3 regions of the Qipengyuania sp. SM2507 genome follow, and region 3 is predicted to be linked to each of the others. Evidence: predicted binding sites of a transcription regulator. Region 3 holds the regulator's gene; each other region holds the start of a gene.

Region 1 (5,598 bases), 1.3 Mb from region 3:
CATCGGGCTCTCGAAGCCGATGCTCTTCTGCTGGAGGAAGGAGTGGTACCCCATCACCCCCATGCCGACGCTGCGCTCGCGCATCGCCGAATATTTGGCCCGCGCCATCTCTTCGGGAGCGCGGTCGATGTAATCCTGCAGGACGTTGTCGAGGAAGCGCATGACATCCTCGATGAACTGCTTGTCGCCCTGCCACTCGTCCCATTTTTCGAGGTTGAGCGAGGACAGGCAGCAGACCGCGGTGCGGTCGTTGCCGAGGTGGTCGCGGCCGGTAGGCAGCGTGATTTCCGAACACAGGTTCGACGTCGAGACCTTGAGCCCGAGCTCGCGGTGATGCTTGGGCATCATCCGGTTCACCGTGTCGGAGAAGACGATATAGGGCTCGCCCGTCGCCAGCCTGGTCTCCACCAGCTTCTGGAACAGCGCGCGTGCATCGATGGTCTTGCGCACCGAGCCGTCGCGCGGGCTGACCAGATTGAACTCGGCGCCGTCGCGGACCGCTTCCATGAATTCGTCGGTCAGCAGAACGCCGTGGTGCAGGTTCAAGGCCTTGCGGTTGAAATCGCCCGAGGCTTTGCGGATCTCGAGGAATTCCTCGATCTCGGGGTGGTTGACGTCGAGATAGCAGGCCGCCGAGCCGCGCCGCAGCGAGCCCTGCGAGATGGCGAGCGTGAGGCTGTCCATCACCCGGACGAAGGGGATGATGCCGCTGGTCTTGCCGTTGAGGCCGACCGGCTCGCCGATGCCGCGGACATGGCCCCAATAGGTGCCGATGCCGCCGCCCTTGCTGGCCAGCCAGACGTTCTCGTTCCAGGTGTTTACGATACCTTCGAGACTGTCGTCGACCGAGTTGAGATAGCAGGAGATCGGCAGCCCGCGGTGGGTGCCGCCATTGGACAGCACCGGGGTGGCCGGCATGAACCACAGCCGCGAGATGTAGTCGTAGAGCCGCTGTGCGTGCTCCTGATCGTCGGCATAGGCGTCGGCGACGCGGGCGAAGAGATCCTGATAGGTCTCGCCGGGCAGCAGGTAGCGATCGTTGAGCGTTTCCTTGCCGAATTCGGTCAGCTCCGAATCGCGCGCCGGATCGGTGAGAATCGTGAACCGCCGGTCGAGGATCTTCTTGCTGTCGTGTTCGGCTGCAGCCTCGGCCGCGTTGGCGGCATTGGCCTTGGCGGCCTGCGCCAGCGCGCCGGCCACGGCACGCGCGGCACCATCCTCGATCAGGGCTTCGCTACCACTATCGCTTCGTTCCATTTCGACCGCTTTTCCCGATGCCTTGGCATCGCTTGTGTTGGTGGGAGCCTGCGCGTCCTCGATATTCGTCTCGAGTTCCTGGGTCTCGCTATCGAGGTTCATCGCGCCATCGTTCCCGTTTCTGAAATCCATTGCAGTCCCACCATTTCTTGCTGCGGAGGGGACTGGCCCGTTCCGCTTGTGTTCGACTCGGCGGGAGGTCCCTGCCTAGCAGTTCGGGACCGCCGGGGTATGAAAACTTATCCCCGTCTTGTCCCCAATCCGCGTCTTGGCCGGGCATCATCCGATATGGGTGCTGCACCGTGCCATCGCTAGGTCTTGTGGGTCCCCCCCGTATTCCAACCACTAGATAGTGAATCGGAACCGAGGCGCGCGCAAGAGGGTGAATAGCGATTTAACACCGCCTGCGGCTGGAGACCCCGGCTGTATTGTCCGGGTGCAACGCCGCGACGCGTGGACCAAGCTGGAGTTTGCCCGGGCGCAAGACCCAAAATGAATCCGTGAAAAAATTTTTGCGGGCAAAAGCGCTTTGTGCGGCGCTTGAAGCGATCGAATCGGCGCCGGCAATTTTCGAACCCCGTCTCGCCGCGCAATGGCCGCGGACGGGGCCTCGATCACTCCGCGTCGCCGATCCGCTCGCCGGGAAGTTCCTGCCCGCCCTGGCGAATCGTCAGCCCGGTCACCGCATCGGCATCCTCGACCATCGTCACCGCAGCGCCCACCTCCTCGATGGCGAATTCGCCATCGCCGGTGGGCACCAGCGCGAAGGCGGGCTGGCTCTCGAGCTTGATCGTCAGCACGCCGTCCTCGCGCACAGCCAGCACCGCGACCCCCACGGGCGTCCGGTAGCTGCCCCGATAGCGTTCGAGCGTAGCGCGCGGAATTTCGACCGTGTCGGGGAGCGAGCCGCTGCGCAGCGCGATCTCCGCCACTTCCGCCCCGCCCTGGTGCATCGCCATCACGGGGATACCGTCATCGCCAAGGCGGAGCGCAAACCAGTTTAGACTGTCGGGACCGTAGAAGAATCGGCCCTCGCCCGCGGCGAAGACCTCGGAGCGCCGCGCGCCGCTGCGGATGGTGTAGAGCTGCCCGTCGCGGGCGAAGAACTGGCGGGTGACGCCCGGAGAGATTTCGTAGACGCCGAAGAAAGGCTCCAGCGCGGCGAGGTCGGGGGTGGTTGCGGTGAATTGGGGATGGGGATCGCCAAGCACGAGCGCAGCGATTCGCGCCATGGTCGTCCCCGGCCCGACGGGTGGCGTATCCGAATTGGCGAGGACGGCGACGAAGAGATCCTCCTGCGGGAGATAGACGCTGTCGGTCACGAAGCCGAAGATTCCGCCGCTGTGGCCTATCGCCGGGCGCCCGCGAATCTCGCTGTTGCCCAGACCGAAGCCATAGGGGCTGTCCTCGCCGCCGGGTATTGCGGTGGGGGCGATCATCATCGCGTAATGCTCGCGGTCGAGCACTTCGCCGCCGTGCAGCGCGGCGTTCCAGCGCGCCAGATCGCCGACCGTACCGCTCAACGAGCCCGCGGGACCGGGCACGCTGGGGTGGATCGCCTGCGAGGCACCGAAGCGATCCTCGCCCTCGTCCGAATAGCCGGTGGCGAAACCCGGAGTGGCGCTTTCGTCGGTGCGGTAGCCGAGCGAGGTCAGCCCAAGCGGGCGGGCGATTCGCGCATCGACCGCCTCGTACCAGGGCGCGCCGGTCACCCGTTCGATGATCGCGCCCAGGATGATATACGCGCTGTTGTTGTAGGCGAAGGCCTCGCCCGGCGCGAAATCCACCGGCTGATCGGCGAATTCGGCGATCAGTTCGGAGGTGGTGAAGGCGCGCGCGGTGTTGGCCTCGACCATCCAGCCTGGCATGCCGGTGTAGGACTTGATCCCCGAAGTGTGGTTGAGAAGCTGGCGCAGCGTCGCCTCGCCGCCCGCGCCGGGATAGTCGGGCAACATGTCGGACAGGCTATCGTCGAGCGACAGGCTGCCCTCCTGGACCAGCTGGAGGATGACGGCGGCGGTGAACTGCTTGGTGATCGAGGCATAGCGGAAGCGGGTGTCGGCGGCGATCGGAGCGCCGCTCGCCCCCTCTTCGCGCGCCTTGGCGGCGATCCCGCGTCCGCCGCTGTAGACCAGCTCGCCAGCGCGGGTAACGACCACCGCGACGCCCGGTTCATCGGCCGGGTAGCTGCGCTCGACCAGCGCCGCGATGCGCTCGGCCAGTGCGGCATCGGCCTGCGGTGCGGGCGCAGGCTCGCCCGCTGCCGCGAGTGCGGGCGACGCGATCGCTGCGGTGCAGGTCATCAGAGCGAGGGTTGAAAGGCGGCTGAACATCGAAACTACTCCCATGTGGCGCTATGCTTGCCTAACACAGCAAGCCGCCTTTGCAAGCCGGTCAGGCCCCGCGCGCATGCCCCGCGATTTCATCCGCCAGATCGTCGACCAGTTCGAGCGGGAGGTCGTGGCCCCAGCCGGGGATCGTCCGGATACGCGCGCCGGGAATGGTCGCGGCGGTGTCGCGGCCGCCCTCGACCGGGACCAGCGGGTCCGCTTCGCCGTGGAGCACCAGCGTGGGGAGATCGATCTTCTCCAGCATCTTGCGGCGGTCGCCATCGTGGAGGATCGCCGCGAGATGCCGCGTCGGGCCTTCGGGGTAGAGGCTGCGGGTGATCGAGGCCTGGCTTCGTTCGCGCAGCCGCTCCTCGGGAGACGGGTAGCCGGGCGAGCCGATCGTGCGCGCGAGATGGATGCCATGCTCCACCAGCACCGCTTCCTCGCTGCTTTCGGGGCGCTTGGTCAGCGCCTCGAGCGCTTCCTTCTTCGCCGCGGGCAGCTTGGGGTTGCCGGTGGTGGAGAAGATCGTGGTCAGCGACAGGCAGCGGTCTGGATGGCGCGCGGCGACGTGTTGCGCGATCATCCCGCCCATGCTCGCGCCCACGATATGCGCCTTGGCGATGCCCAGTGCGTCGAGCAGGCCCACCCCGTCATCAGCCAGATCGGCCAGCGTATAGGGGACCTTGGGTTTCAGCCCGATCTTGCCCATCAGCACCTGCCGCGCGGGGCCGGGCGGTTTGTGGCCGGTGAATTTCTGGCTCAGCCCGACATCGCGATTGTCGTAGCGGATCACGCGGAAGCCGCGGTTCGCCAGCCCCTCGACCAGCTCGTCGGGCCACAGCGTCAGCTGCGCGCCGAACCCCATGATCAGCAGCATCGCCGGGTTTGCCGGATCGCCCTGCTCTTCGTAATGGAGTTCGACGCCGTTCGCGGTCACTTTGGGCAAAGCTGCCTCCCTGTTTCGGATTTATGGTTTTGCGGCGCCAATACGCCGCATCAAGGAGACATTGTCCATGCTTAACATCCTCGGCGCCATCGTGAGCGGGCTTGTGGTCGGCGCGCTGGCGCGGTTGTTCTACCCCGGCGCGGTCGAGATGGGCTGGATCGCCACCATCCTGCTCGGGGTGGGAGGATCGCTGCTCGCCGGGCTGGCGTTCCATCGCGGGCGCGGCGGTTTCCATCGCGCGGGCTGCCTTAGCAGCATCCTGGGCGCGATGGCGCTGATCCTGATCGGGCGGATGGTCGACTGGCAGGCGCTGGGCGTCGATTTCGGGGGGCTCGGCCTCTAGCCCGCGCCGCACGCCTCGCTTCCCGCCTTAAGGTATCAGCACCGTGTCGCGCGCCACCGGGTCGGTCTGCGGGTGGTCGAGGATGAAATGCAGGCCCCGGCTTTCCTCGCGGGCGAGCGCACTGCGGACGATCAGGTTCGCCGCCTCGAGCAGATTGCGCAATTCGATGAGATCGGTGGTGACGCGGAAGCTGCCGTAATAATCCTCCACTTCCTTGCGCAGCAGGTCGATACGGTTGGCGGCGCGTTCGAGCCGCTTGGTGGTGCGCACGATCCCGACATAGTTCCACATGAAGCGGCGGATCTCGGTCCAGTTCTGCTTGATGACCACCTCCTCGTCCGAATCGGTGACCTGGGTGTCGTCCCATTCGCGGATTGCGGGCGGATCTTTCATCTGGTCCCAATTGGCGAGGATATCGCGCGCCGCCGCCTCGCCGAAGACGAAGCATTCGAGCAGCGAGTTGGAGGCCAGCCGGTTCGCACCGTGCAAGCCGCTCTCGGTGCATTCGCCCGCTGCCCACAGGCCCGGCAGATCGGTCCGCGCCGCGAGATCGACCACCACTCCGCCGCAAGTGTAATGCTGCGCCGGGACCACCGGGATCGGCTCGCTGGTCATGTCGATCCCCAACCCCGAAAGCTTCTCGTCGATGGTGGGGAAATGCTCGCGGACGAATTCGGCCGGCTGGTGGCTGATGTCGAGATGGACGTAGTCGAGCCCGA
Region 2 (5,598 bases), 730 kb from region 3:
CGCTTACTCGGCCAGCTTGACGAAGCTGTCGAGCACCCGCTTGGTCCCCGCCTTCTCGAAGGCGATCTCGAGCTTGTTGCCGTCCTGCCCGGCGACATTTCCGTATCCGAATTTGTCGTGGAACACGCGCGCGCCGATGGCGATATCGCTGCGCGGCTTGGCGGCAAAGCTGGCGGCGCTGCGCTTGCTCTCCGCCAGTCTGACCGGCTTGCTATCGTAGCCGGTCGCCAGCGCCCGCTGCCAGCCGGGCCCGCGCGTCGCCGATTTGTCGGGGCGGGCGGTCGAGACATGCGCAAAGGGATCTTCCTGCTCGCTCCAGTTGGCGCGCCACAGCGAAGCACCACCCGCGAGGGTGGTCTCCTGCTCGACATACTCGCTGGGCAGCTCATCGATGAACCGGCTGGGGATCGAGCTGGTCCACTGGCCATAGATCCGCCGGTTGGCTGCGTGGAGGATCGTGCAGCGCCGCTTGGCGCGGGTGATCGCGACGTAGGCCAGCCGCCGTTCCTCCTCGAGGCTGGCGAGTCCACCTTCGTCGAGCGAGCGCTGGCTGGGGAACACCCCTTCCTCCCAGCCCGGCAGGAAGACATGGTCGAACTCGAGCCCCTTGGCCGCGTGCATGGTCATGATGGTGACCTTCTCGCCCTGGTCGCGCGCATCGTTCTCCATCACCAGGCTGACATGCTCGAGGAAATCGGTGAGCGTGTCGTAATCCTCCATCGCCCGCGCGAGTTCTGAGAGGTTCTCGAGCCGGCCTGCGCTTTCAGGCCCGCGATCCTTCTGCAGCATGTCCTCGTAGCCGCTTTCCGTCACGACCCGCCGCAGCAGATTGGCAGGCGTCTCCTTCTCCGCGCCCTCCCGCCACAGCAGGAATTGCTGGAGCAGCGCCTTGAGCGTGGCGCGCGCGCGCGCCGGGAGTTCGTCGCTGTCGCACAGATCGATCGAGGCGGCGGCGAGCGGCATACCCGTGCGTTTCGCGTGGCGCCGCATGGCATCGAGCGTCTTGGCGCCGAGGCCGCGCTTGGGCTGGTTGTAGATGCGCTCGAAGGCGAGGTCGTCGGCGGGCTGCTCGATCACCCGGAGATAGGCGAGCGCATCGCGGATTTCGGCACGCTCGTAGAATCGGAAACCGCCGATGATGCGATAACCCAGCCCGATCTGGATGAAACGGTCCTCGATTTCGCGGGTCTGGTATTGCGCGCGGACCAGGATCGCAACCTCGTCCAGCGAGGCGCCCTCGCGTTCGAGCCGTTCGATGTCCTCGCCCAGGCGCCGCGCTTCCTCGGGCCCGTCCCAGACGCCGATGGCCTTGATCTTGTCGCCCTCGGGCAGGTTGGTCCAGAGCGTCTTGCCAAGCCGCTGGCTGTTGGCATCGATCAGCCCCGATGCGGCCGCAAGGATCTGCGGAGTGGAGCGATAGTTCTGCTCGAGCTTGATCACCGCCGCGCCGGGAAAATCCTTTTCGAACTTGAGGATATTCGCCACCTCGGCCCCGCGCCAGGAATAGATCGACTGGTCGTCGTCGCCGACGACGCAGATATTGCGCCGCTCCTGCGCCAGCAGCCGCAGCCACAGATACTGGACCTGGTTGGTGTCCTGATATTCGTCGACCAGGATGTATTTGAAGCGCTGCTGATATTGCTCGAGCACATCGCGATGCCGCCGCAGGATGTTGAGCATGTGCAGTAGCAGATCGCCGAAATCGCAGGCGTTGAGCGCCTTCAACCGCTCCTGGTAGAGCGCATAGAACTCCTGCCCGCGCCCATTGGCATAGGCCTCGTTCTCGACCGCATCGAGAACGGCGGGGTTGAGCCCGCGGTTCTTCCAGCGATCGAGCAGGCTCGCGAGCTGGCGCGCGGGCCAGCGCTTCTCGTCGAGCTCGGCCTCGCGGATCAGCTGCTTGAGCAGCCGCAGCTGATCGTCGGTGTCGATGATGGTGTAATTGCTCTTCAGCCCGACCAGTTCCGCATGGCGGCGCAGCATCTTCGCGCCGATCGAGTGGAAGGTGCCAAGCCACGGCATGCCTTCAACCGCATCACCGATATGGCGGCCGACCCGCTCGCGCATCTCGCGTGCGGCCTTGTTGGTGAAGGTGACGCAGAGAATCTCGCTTGGCCAGGCGCGCCGTGTGGCAATCAGATGCGCGAGCCGCGCGGTGAGCGCGGCGGTCTTGCCCGTGCCGGCGCCCGCCAGCATCAGAACCGGGCCCTCGGTGGTCAGCACCGCGTCCTTCTGCGGACCGTTGAGGTTTTTCGCATAGGCGGGCAGCGCGCCCGGGTCGGCGGGCGGCGGAGGGGTTTCGGACGAAGTCATGATGCAGGCGAACAGTTAGGGAACGACGACTGGGGAAGCAAGGGCAGGGAACCCTCGCGGCTGTGCTGCGTAGAGAAAGGGACAGCAAGTGTAATCGGAGACAATTCCCATGCGTAATTTCATTCTCGCCGGCGCTGCAGCGCTGGCCTTCTCTGCCGCTCCCGCGATTTCCCAAGACATGGCCCAGAATATGGATGCAGGAGCATACAACATGACCCCGGCCCAGCAACAGATGTACATGAACTGGGAAGACGAACAGCGTATTGCCTACACGCGCTGGCCGGTCAATGTTCAGGAATACTACTGGACTCTGAACGAAGAGCAGACCAGCGGTTGGTGGCTACTCACCGACGAGCAGCGTGTGCAGATTGTCGGGATGGCGCCGCAACAGCGTGCCGCCGCTTGGACCGCCGTCATGAACCAGATGACCGGCGCGACCACCACGCCGGCCACAGCGAGCGCCCGGACCACTACGGCCCCGCGGGCGGCGACCGCTACGGGCGGAAATATCCAGTACCGGAGTATCGAACGGGTTCAGGCCACGCCCGGTGACCAGGGCCCCCCCACGGGCGAACTGCCTATCTGTTCGGCGAACGAGCAGGACAATTGCATCAACGCCTGGGAAGCCGGCAAGCGCGGTGCAGGTGTGGCGCGCCCGCTCGATTACTGGCCGGGCCAGCCCGCCAGCGAAATGTAAGCACGGCTGACAAACAAGAAAAAGGGCGGGACCGCGCAGGCGGTGCCGCCCTTTCCTTTTGTTCCGCGCAAGCGCATTCTCGCGGGCAAAAGCATCGAGGAGGAATCACCATGCTGACCGGGGGATGCCATTGCGGTGCGATCCGCTACGAGATTTCCGGCATGCCGCTCAACCACGCGCTATGCCATTGTGTGGACTGCCGTCGGGCCGCGGGTGCGCCGATGGTCGGCTGGGCGATGATGGCGCAGGAGCAATTGGCGGTCTCGGGCGAACCATCGACCTATGCCTCGTCCGAACACGCCCGCCGCCATTTCTGCATCCAGTGCGGCACGGGCCTGTTCTACACCAATGACGAGATGCTTCCGGGTCTGGTCGATGTGCAATCCGCCACGCTGGACGAACCGGACGAGCTTCCCGCGCAGGCGCATATCCAGACTGCAGAACGCCTTTCATGGATGAAGGAGGCGCATCGCCTGCCCGAATTCGAGCGTTATCCGCCGCAGGAATGACCTAGCTGGCGAGCCGCAGGAAGGTCAGCTTGGCCTTGCCGACGCGGCGTTCGGCCTCGATCTCGAGCTGCTTGATTGCGACGATTTCGTCGGCGCCGGTCTCGAGCACGATCCAGCTCGATGCGTCGAACCAGCCGTAGCGCATCATCCGGTCGAGCGCGACCTGGCCCGCGCCCGTGCCATAGGGCGGATCGAGCAGGATGAGATCGTGTGCCGATCGGGCAGCGCCCAATGCCATGACCGAGCCGGCCTGTACGCTGGTGCGGCTGCGCGCGTCGAATGCCGCGATATTGGCGCGGATGGCCTTGAGCGCTTCGGGTTCCTGCTCGACGAACAGGCAATGCGCCGCGCCGCGCGACAGCGCTTCCATCCCCAGCGCTCCTGAACCAGCGAAGAGATCGGCGACCGATAGACCCTCGAAGCTCCCCAGTCGGCTGGTGAGCATGTTGAACAGCGTCTCGCGCGTGCGGTCTGCGGTCGGGCGGGTGGTCTCGCCCTTTGGCGTCACTAGCTTGCGTCCCCGCCAGGCGCCGGCGACGATCCTCATTCCTGCGGTTTCGCTTTCTTGGGCTTGGGCAGCGTGCCGATGAAGCGTTCGACATCGGCGTGGCGGATCTGGACCGCCTGCCCGCGCGGCAGATCGGCGAGGTCGAAGGGGCCGTAGCCAGTGCGCAGCAGCCGGCTGACCTCAAGCCCGAGATGTTCAAGTACGTTGCGCACTTCGCGGTTCTTGCCTTCGGTCAGCGTGAGCACGATCCAGCGGTTGCGACCCGAACCGCGTTCGAGGTCGGCTTCGATACTGCCGTAGCGCATGCCGTCGATCTCCACTCCGTGCGAGAGATCGTCGAGCTGGGCCTGGGTGATGTCGCCGAAGGCGCGCGCGCGATAGGTGCGGGGGATGCCCGAGGACGGCAGTTCCATCGCCCGCTTGAGCTCACCGTCATTGGTCAGCAGCAGCAGGCCTTCGGTGGTAAAATCGAGCCTGCCCACCGGCATCAGTCTCGGTGTGCCCTTAGGCAGCGCGTTGCGAAGCGCGTCGTAGATCGTCGGACGTCCGGCGGGGTCGCGCTCCGCGGTAATCAGGCCCGAGGGCTTGTGGAAAGCGTAGAGCCTGGCTTCCTCGGCGCGGCCGACCGGCTTGCCGTCGACGGTCACGCCGCGCAAATTGAGCAGCTTGACCGCGGGGGTGTCGAGCACCTTACCCTCGATCGCGATGCGACCATCGGCAATCATGCGCTCGATCTCACGGCGGCTGGCGACGCCGGCGCGTGCGAGCAGCTTGGCGATCCTGTCGCCGGCTTCGGGCAGTCTTTCGGCCATCTGCGCGCCGCTACGCGGTCAGTTGGCAGTGCGCAAGGCTTCCGCCACCGTCTCGTGATAGCGTGCGATCCCCCCTTCGAGCGATCCGAGCGTCAATTCGGGCAACGCGCCGGTTGCCAGCCCCTGCTGTCCGAGCTCCGCGGCGCGGAAATCCTCGCTTGCGAAGACCCCGCCGTCGAGCAGCGCCCAGCTGCGCTCCCAATGGTCGCGCGCCTTGTCGGTTGCGGGCTCCTCGGGGATGAGCATGAAGTCCTCGACCAGCGTGAGGTCATGCGCCTGCGGCATCATTGCCATGACGTTGAGATAATCGGGGCTGGGGATGATCAGCGCGCCGGGCACAAGTTGATAGGCAAAGGTCACCACCCGCCTTAGCGCACTCATGTCGGCAAGATCGACGGTTTCCATATCCTCGAGTCGTCCGACCGCCGAGCGGTGGTGCGGGCCGATCAGGTCGCCCGAGGTCACGCCGTCCTTGAAGAAGGGTCCAATAGTCGAGGCGTGGAGCCGGGTGACGTGATAGCTTTCGAGGAAGGCATCCATGATCAGCTTCCAGTTCGCCTTGACCGTGTGGGTCTTGCGCCGGAACAGCACATGGTCTGCGGTGCCGAAAGCATCCATGTCCTTGCCGATGCGGCGGACATCGCTGAAATCCGCGCCATCGACCGGAGCAAACCAGATCAGTCCGCCGCTTTCGCAACTGGGCAGTTCGACTAGCCCGTGCGCGTCCTTGTCGAGGCCGGGGAAGGTATCGGGGCGGGG
Region 3 (5,598 bases):
CGCAGCCATTGACCGCCCAGCGCAACCAGCCCGCCGCCGATCTGTCGGCGATGGACGGCTATGCGATACGCTGGGCGGACTTGCCCGGCCCCTGGCGTATCATCGGCGATAGCGCGGCGGGGCAGCCGTTCGACGGGTTGCTCGGTAAAGGTGAGGCCGCGCGCATATCGACTGGCGCGATTGTGCCGGCCGGTGCCGACACGATCCTCGTCCAGGAAGATGCCCAGCGCAGCGGCGACACGCTGCGGCTCATCGGCGACGGACCGCCGCAGCAAGGCACTCATATCCGCCCCGCCGGGCATGATTTCAGCGCAGGCACACCGCTTGCTTCTGCAGGCGCTAAAATAGACGCGCGGCTGATCGCGCTCGCCGCAATGGCAGGGCATTGCACGCTGCCGGTCCACCAGCGAGTGCGTATAGCGATCCTCGACACCGGCAACGAGCTCGTGCCGCCGGGCGCGCCGCTTCCCAGCCCTGCGCATATACCAGCAAGCAATGGCGTGATGCTCTCGGCTATGTTGGCCCATTCGCCGGTCAATGCCACGCGACCGCCCATCGTCCCCGACCGGCTCGGTGCGGTCGCCGAGGCGCTGGCGGGACAGGCGGACGCGGATGTCATCATCACGACGGGCGGCGCCTCGGTGGGAGATCACGATCTGATCCGGCCAGCGCTGACGCAGCTCGGCGGTCGCGTCGATTTCTGGCGGATCGCGATGCGACCGGGCAAGCCGGTGATGGTGGCGCGGCTCGGGCGATCCCTCGTCATCGGGCTGCCGGGCAATCCGGTTTCTGCGTACGTCACCGCCCACATGCTCGTGCTGCCGCTGCTGCGCACCCTCCTGGGCGCGACCGAGGCGCTTCCACGAACCGCTCGGCTGCCCGCTGGCGCACCCTTCCCCGCTGTCGGCAGCCGCCAGGAGTTCGTCCGCGTAAAGGTCGTCGAGGGGGCGGTCCGTCCCCTGGCCAATCAGGACAGCGGCGCTCTCCATGCGCTGTGGCAGGCCGACGCGCTCGCGATCCGCCCCGCCCAAGCCCCCGCTGCCACGCTCGGGGATCCGATCGACTGCATGATGCTTGCCTGAGCAGGCTTGACGACGCCATGTTTGTTTCGTAATTGTTCCGTGTTCGTTCGCCCGTTCCACCGGGCATCTGGCACAAGGACTATGCGATGCTGACCCGCAAACAACACGAGCTGATCCGCTTCATCCAGCTGCGGCTGGAAGAAAACGGCATCTCGCCCTCGTTCGAGGAAATGAAGGAAGCGCTCGATCTGAAGTCGAAATCTGGCGTCCATCGCTTGATAAGTGCCTTGGAAGAGCGTGGCTTCATCCGCCGCCTGCCCAATCGGGCCCGCGCGCTCGAGGTCATCCGGACGCCCGAGGACGCGGTTCCAGCCGGTCGCAGTCCGAAGCCGGCCAATGATACGGTCATCCCGGCGCTTGCCACCAAGACCGTAGCACGCGAACCGGCCAACGACGTGATCGAGCTACCGCTGCACGGGCGGATCGCCGCAGGCGCGCCGATCGAGGCGATCGAGGGACAGTCGAGCCTTCCCGTCCCCGCCGCACTGCTCGGCCCCGGCGATCACTATGCGCTCGAGGTCTCGGGCGATTCCATGATCGAGGCCGGGATATTCGATGGCGATTTCGCGCTCATCCGCCGCACCGACACCGCGCGGGATGGCGAAATCGTCGTGGCGCTGGTCGACAATGAGGAAGCAACGCTCAAATACCTGCGCCGTGCGGATGGGCGGATCACGCTCGACCCGGCCAATCCCGCCTACGAACCGCAGGTCTACCGCGCCGACCAGGTGCAGGTGCAGGGCAAGCTCGCTGGGCTGTTGCGCCGCTACCACTGAGCGCGCTTCGGAGCAGCCGCGTCAATCGCCTTGCCCGCGCCACCAGCCGTGTTCGCCTTGTCCTTGCGCGACGGTGCGGACTTCACCGTCTTCGAGATAGACAAGCGCCCCGCCCTCGCGCTCGAGAAACCGCCGATCTGCCTTGAGCCACAGTGGACGGCAACTGCGCGGCAGAAACCGGTCGGCGACGACGATATGCGCGCGGTCGCAAGCCGCGGCCAGCGCGCGCTCCTCCACCATCTCGCGACCGCGCGCCATCAGCACGTGCCAGTCGCGTTCTCCGCGCCGCAAAGTGATTGCGCAGAATTCGGGCGTGCAGCGCGCGCCCGGCCAGCGTTCGAGCGGAATGACCTCCCCGTCCGATCCGGCCATTTCGAGAAGATTGTCGCGCGCGTAGGAGCTGCGGCTTTCGCGCAAGACCAGCAACCGCTCGTCCTCGCCGACGATCCCGACATGGCGCCCGTCACGGGTGATCAAGAGGTCGGCCTTGGGCGTCGAGAGAAACATCGCCGCTCCCAGAGCCACCGGCACGAGGCCCCAGAGTCGCGCCCGGCCCTGCCAAAGCGCCAGCCAGGCCAGACCCGCCAGAATCGTAATGAGGGTACCGAGCAGCATTTGCGGCATCAGCTTCACGGAACCGGGTTGCTCGGCCACGCCATGCGCCAGTGCGAGGAGCAGGTCGAGCGACCGTCCGACCAGCCACCAGACCGGTGCCCCAAGACCGACAAGGTCGAGCGCCAATGCCAGCGCCAGCAGCGGCATGGTCACAAAGGTCACCAGCGGGATTCCCACCACATTGGCGAAAGCACCGTAAATGCCCGCGCGATGGAAATGGAACAGCACAACCGGCATCAACGCAAATTCGATCAGCAACCCGGTCAGGAACAGGATCGCGGCGCGGCGCCCCGTTCTTGCGACCCAGCTTTCCTCGCGCGCGGCGAGAAAGCGTTTCACCCAGGCGGCACCGCTTAGCGCGACGATGGCGATCACCGCGGAAAAGCTCATCTGGAAGCTCGGCCCGACCAGCGCCTCCGGCCACATGAGCAACACCACGAAGGCCGCCACCGCCACCATCCGCATGGAGAGCGGCTCCCGCCCCAGGCCGATTGCCACCAGCACCAGCAATGCCCCGATGCAGCTGCGTACCGTCGGGACCTCTGCGCCGGTGAGCAGCGTATAGCCGATTCCTGCCAGCGCCCCGATTGCCGCCGCAACCAACGGCAGTCGCACCCGCAGCACCAGCCATGGCCACAGCGCGAGCAGTTTCATCGTGAGAAAATAGGCTGCGGCGATTACCGCGCTGACATGCACGCCACTGATCGATAGCAGATGGTAGAGTCCGGAATCTCGCATCGCGATATCGTCTTCTTCGGCGATCGAGCCGCGGTCGCCGCTCGCAAAGGCTGCGGCAATCGTCCCCGGAGATCCGTCGAGCTTCTCGCGAACATGTGCGCTGAGCCGTCTCTGCGCGACCGCCAGCGCATCCTCTTCAATCGCGGGCTCCACCAGTTCGATATCGCCGACCAGCGCACCCGTCGCCGCAAAGCCTTCGAACCAGGCGGCGCGGGCAAAATCATAGGTTCCCGGCAGGATCGGCGAAGCCGGCGGCATCAGCCGCGCACGTAGTCGGATTCGTGCGCCCTCCTTGAACCCGGACGAATCCTTCGCCAGCGGGACGTTGATCCGCACCTTGATCGCCCGCGCCAATTCTGCATCGCGAACTGCGATTACCAGGCGCACCCGATCCTCTGCGGGCTGCTCATCGCGTTCAAGAACGCGCGCGTCGAGCTGCATCATCTGCGGATAATCGATGGGCTGTGCCCCCACCATCTCCGAGCGGGTCCAGATCACGGCGAGCCCCGTAGCCAGCATGATGCAAATGGAAATCACGGTCACCAGCAGACGAATGCGATCGTCGCGCCCGCGCCATACGGCCAGCGCTGCCATTGCCACAAGCAGACAAAGCGCGGCAAAGCCAGCCCACTGCCAGGCGGTGTCGAGCAGGAACCACGTCCCGATCCCGCTTGCGAAGGCCACGGCTAGCCAAGGTCCGCGGTCGAATCCTGCGCTGGTGAGGAAAGCTTCTCCGGCATCCCCCACGCTGGACAAGCGGAACCGCTTGCGCCATGGGCGCTGCACTGCAGCATCGCTCGGCCCCCCGGCCCCCGGATGCGGCACCTCCGGCGCTGTCTGCGTCGCCATGCAGCCACTTGAAGGGAAACGCGAGACGATGGCAAGCGATAGCATTGCGACAAGAGAACAGGTCGTGACGCGCTTCGCTCCCTCGCCCACCGGGTTCCTGCATATCGGCGGCGCGCGCACCGCCCTGTTTAACTGGCTGTTCGCCCGCCACCACGGCGGCAAGGCTCTGTTGCGGATCGAGGACACCGACGCCAAGCGTTCGACCCAGGACGCTATCGACAAGATCCTCGAGGGTCTCGACTGGCTCGGCCTCGACTACGATGAACCCCCGGTTTTCCAGTCGCAACGCGCCGATCGCCACCGCGAAGTGGCCTTGACGCTGCTCGAGGCGGGCCACGCCTACAAATGCTTCGCCACGCCCGAGGATCTGGAAGCGATGCGCGCCGAGCAGCGCGCCGCCAAGCAGCCGATGCGGTACGACGGCCGCTGGCGCGACCGCGACCCCTCGGAGGCTCCCCAAGGCGCGCCCTACACCGTTCGGCTCAAGACCCCGGCCGATGGCGAGACCGCGATCGACGACGCCGTCCAGGGCCGCGTGACAGTGCAGAATGTCGAGATCGACGATTACATCCTGCTGCGCGCCGACGGCACCCCGACCTATATGCTCGCAGTGGTGGTCGACGATCACGACATGGGGGTCACCCATGTCATCCGCGGCGACGACCATCTCAACAACGCGTTCCGCCAGCTGCCGATCTATCATGCAATGGATGCGATCGAAGGCGGCTGGCCCCAGCCTGTCTATGCACATGTGCCGCTGATTCACGGCGCCGATGGCGCCAAGCTCTCCAAGCGCCACGGAGCGGTGGGCGTCGAAGCCTATCGCGACGAAGAAGGTGTCCTTCCCGAAGCCCTGTTCAACTATCTGTTGCGACTGGGCTGGGGTCATGGCGATCGCGAGGAAATCACGCGCGACGAAGCGGTCGAGCTGTTCGACCTCGCTGGCGTCGGCAAGAGCGCCTCGCGTTTCGACATCAAGAAGCTGCAGAACCTCAACGGCCATTACATCCGCGAGGCCGACGACGCGCGGCTGGCAGCGCTGGTCGCCGAGCGGATCGGGGCCCAGGCCGACCGTGAGTTGCTCACACAAGCGATGCCGGTGCTGAAGCCGCGCGCGAAGCATCTGGACGAACTGGCCGAGGGCGCCGCCTTCCTGTTCGCCACCCGTCCGCTCGCCATGACCGAGAAGGCGGCGGCGCTGCTGGACGACGAGGGACGCGAACGATTGGGGCATATTTCCGCGGCTTTGCACGAGGAAAATGACTGGACAATCGAGACCCTCGAGGCCACTACCAAAGCTCTTGCGGAACGCCTCGAACTCGGGCTCGGCAAGCTCGCCCAACCCATGCGCGCCGCGCTTACCGGGACGACCACATCCCCGGGCATCTTCGACGTATTGGTCCTGCTGGGTAAGGACGAGGCGCTGGCGCGTATCGACGCGCAGGCCGCCCAACCCGCAGGCACAAATAACAACAGCTAACAGCCAAGGAGGCAGCCATGACCGACAAGCAGGCAAAACTCGAAATCGGCAGCGACAG

The links. Region 3 encodes LexA, which represses DNA repair genes until DNA is damaged. Its sites were predicted from a motif close to GTTCCNCNCTTGTTCT; they were not measured.
Region 1: a site for LexA is predicted at 1,429-1,444, ahead of ACWIKC_RS01085 (ribonucleoside-diphosphate reductase subunit alpha). Genes of this name have one in related genera too.
Region 2: a site for LexA is predicted at 2,322-2,337, ahead of ACWIKC_RS03650 (ATP-dependent helicase). Genes of this name have one in related genera too.

What each region holds. Positions count from the first base shown of each region.
Region 1 covers NZ_CM132307.1:232,810-238,407, reverse strand. Annotated here, with positions in the region: gene ACWIKC_RS01085 (ribonucleoside-diphosphate reductase subunit alpha) at 1-1,389, opposite strand, end outside; gene ACWIKC_RS01080 (serine hydrolase domain-containing protein) at 1,872-3,560, opposite strand; gene ACWIKC_RS01075 (alpha/beta fold hydrolase) at 3,652-4,527, opposite strand; gene ACWIKC_RS01070 (GlsB/YeaQ/YmgE family stress response membrane protein) at 4,604-4,879, shown strand; gene nadB (L-aspartate oxidase) at 4,907-5,598, opposite strand, start outside.
Region 2 covers NZ_CM132307.1:768,858-774,455, forward strand. Annotated here, with positions in the region: gene ACWIKC_RS03650 (ATP-dependent helicase) at 4-2,313, opposite strand; gene ACWIKC_RS03655 (hypothetical protein) at 2,423-3,010, shown strand; gene ACWIKC_RS03660 (GFA family protein) at 3,121-3,519, shown strand; gene rsmD (16S rRNA (guanine(966)-N(2))-methyltransferase RsmD) at 3,521-4,066, opposite strand; gene ACWIKC_RS03670 (pseudouridine synthase) at 4,063-4,839, opposite strand; gene ACWIKC_RS03675 (aromatic ring-hydroxylating oxygenase subunit alpha) at 4,858-5,598, opposite strand, start outside.
Region 3 covers NZ_CM132307.1:1,497,997-1,503,594, forward strand. Annotated here, with positions in the region: gene ACWIKC_RS07315 (molybdopterin molybdotransferase MoeA) at 1-1,082, shown strand, start outside; gene lexA (transcriptional repressor LexA) at 1,169-1,858, shown strand; gene ACWIKC_RS07325 (ComEC/Rec2 family competence protein) at 1,880-4,060, opposite strand; gene gltX (glutamate--tRNA ligase) at 4,089-5,540, shown strand; gene ACWIKC_RS07335 (citrate synthase) at 5,558-5,598, shown strand, end outside.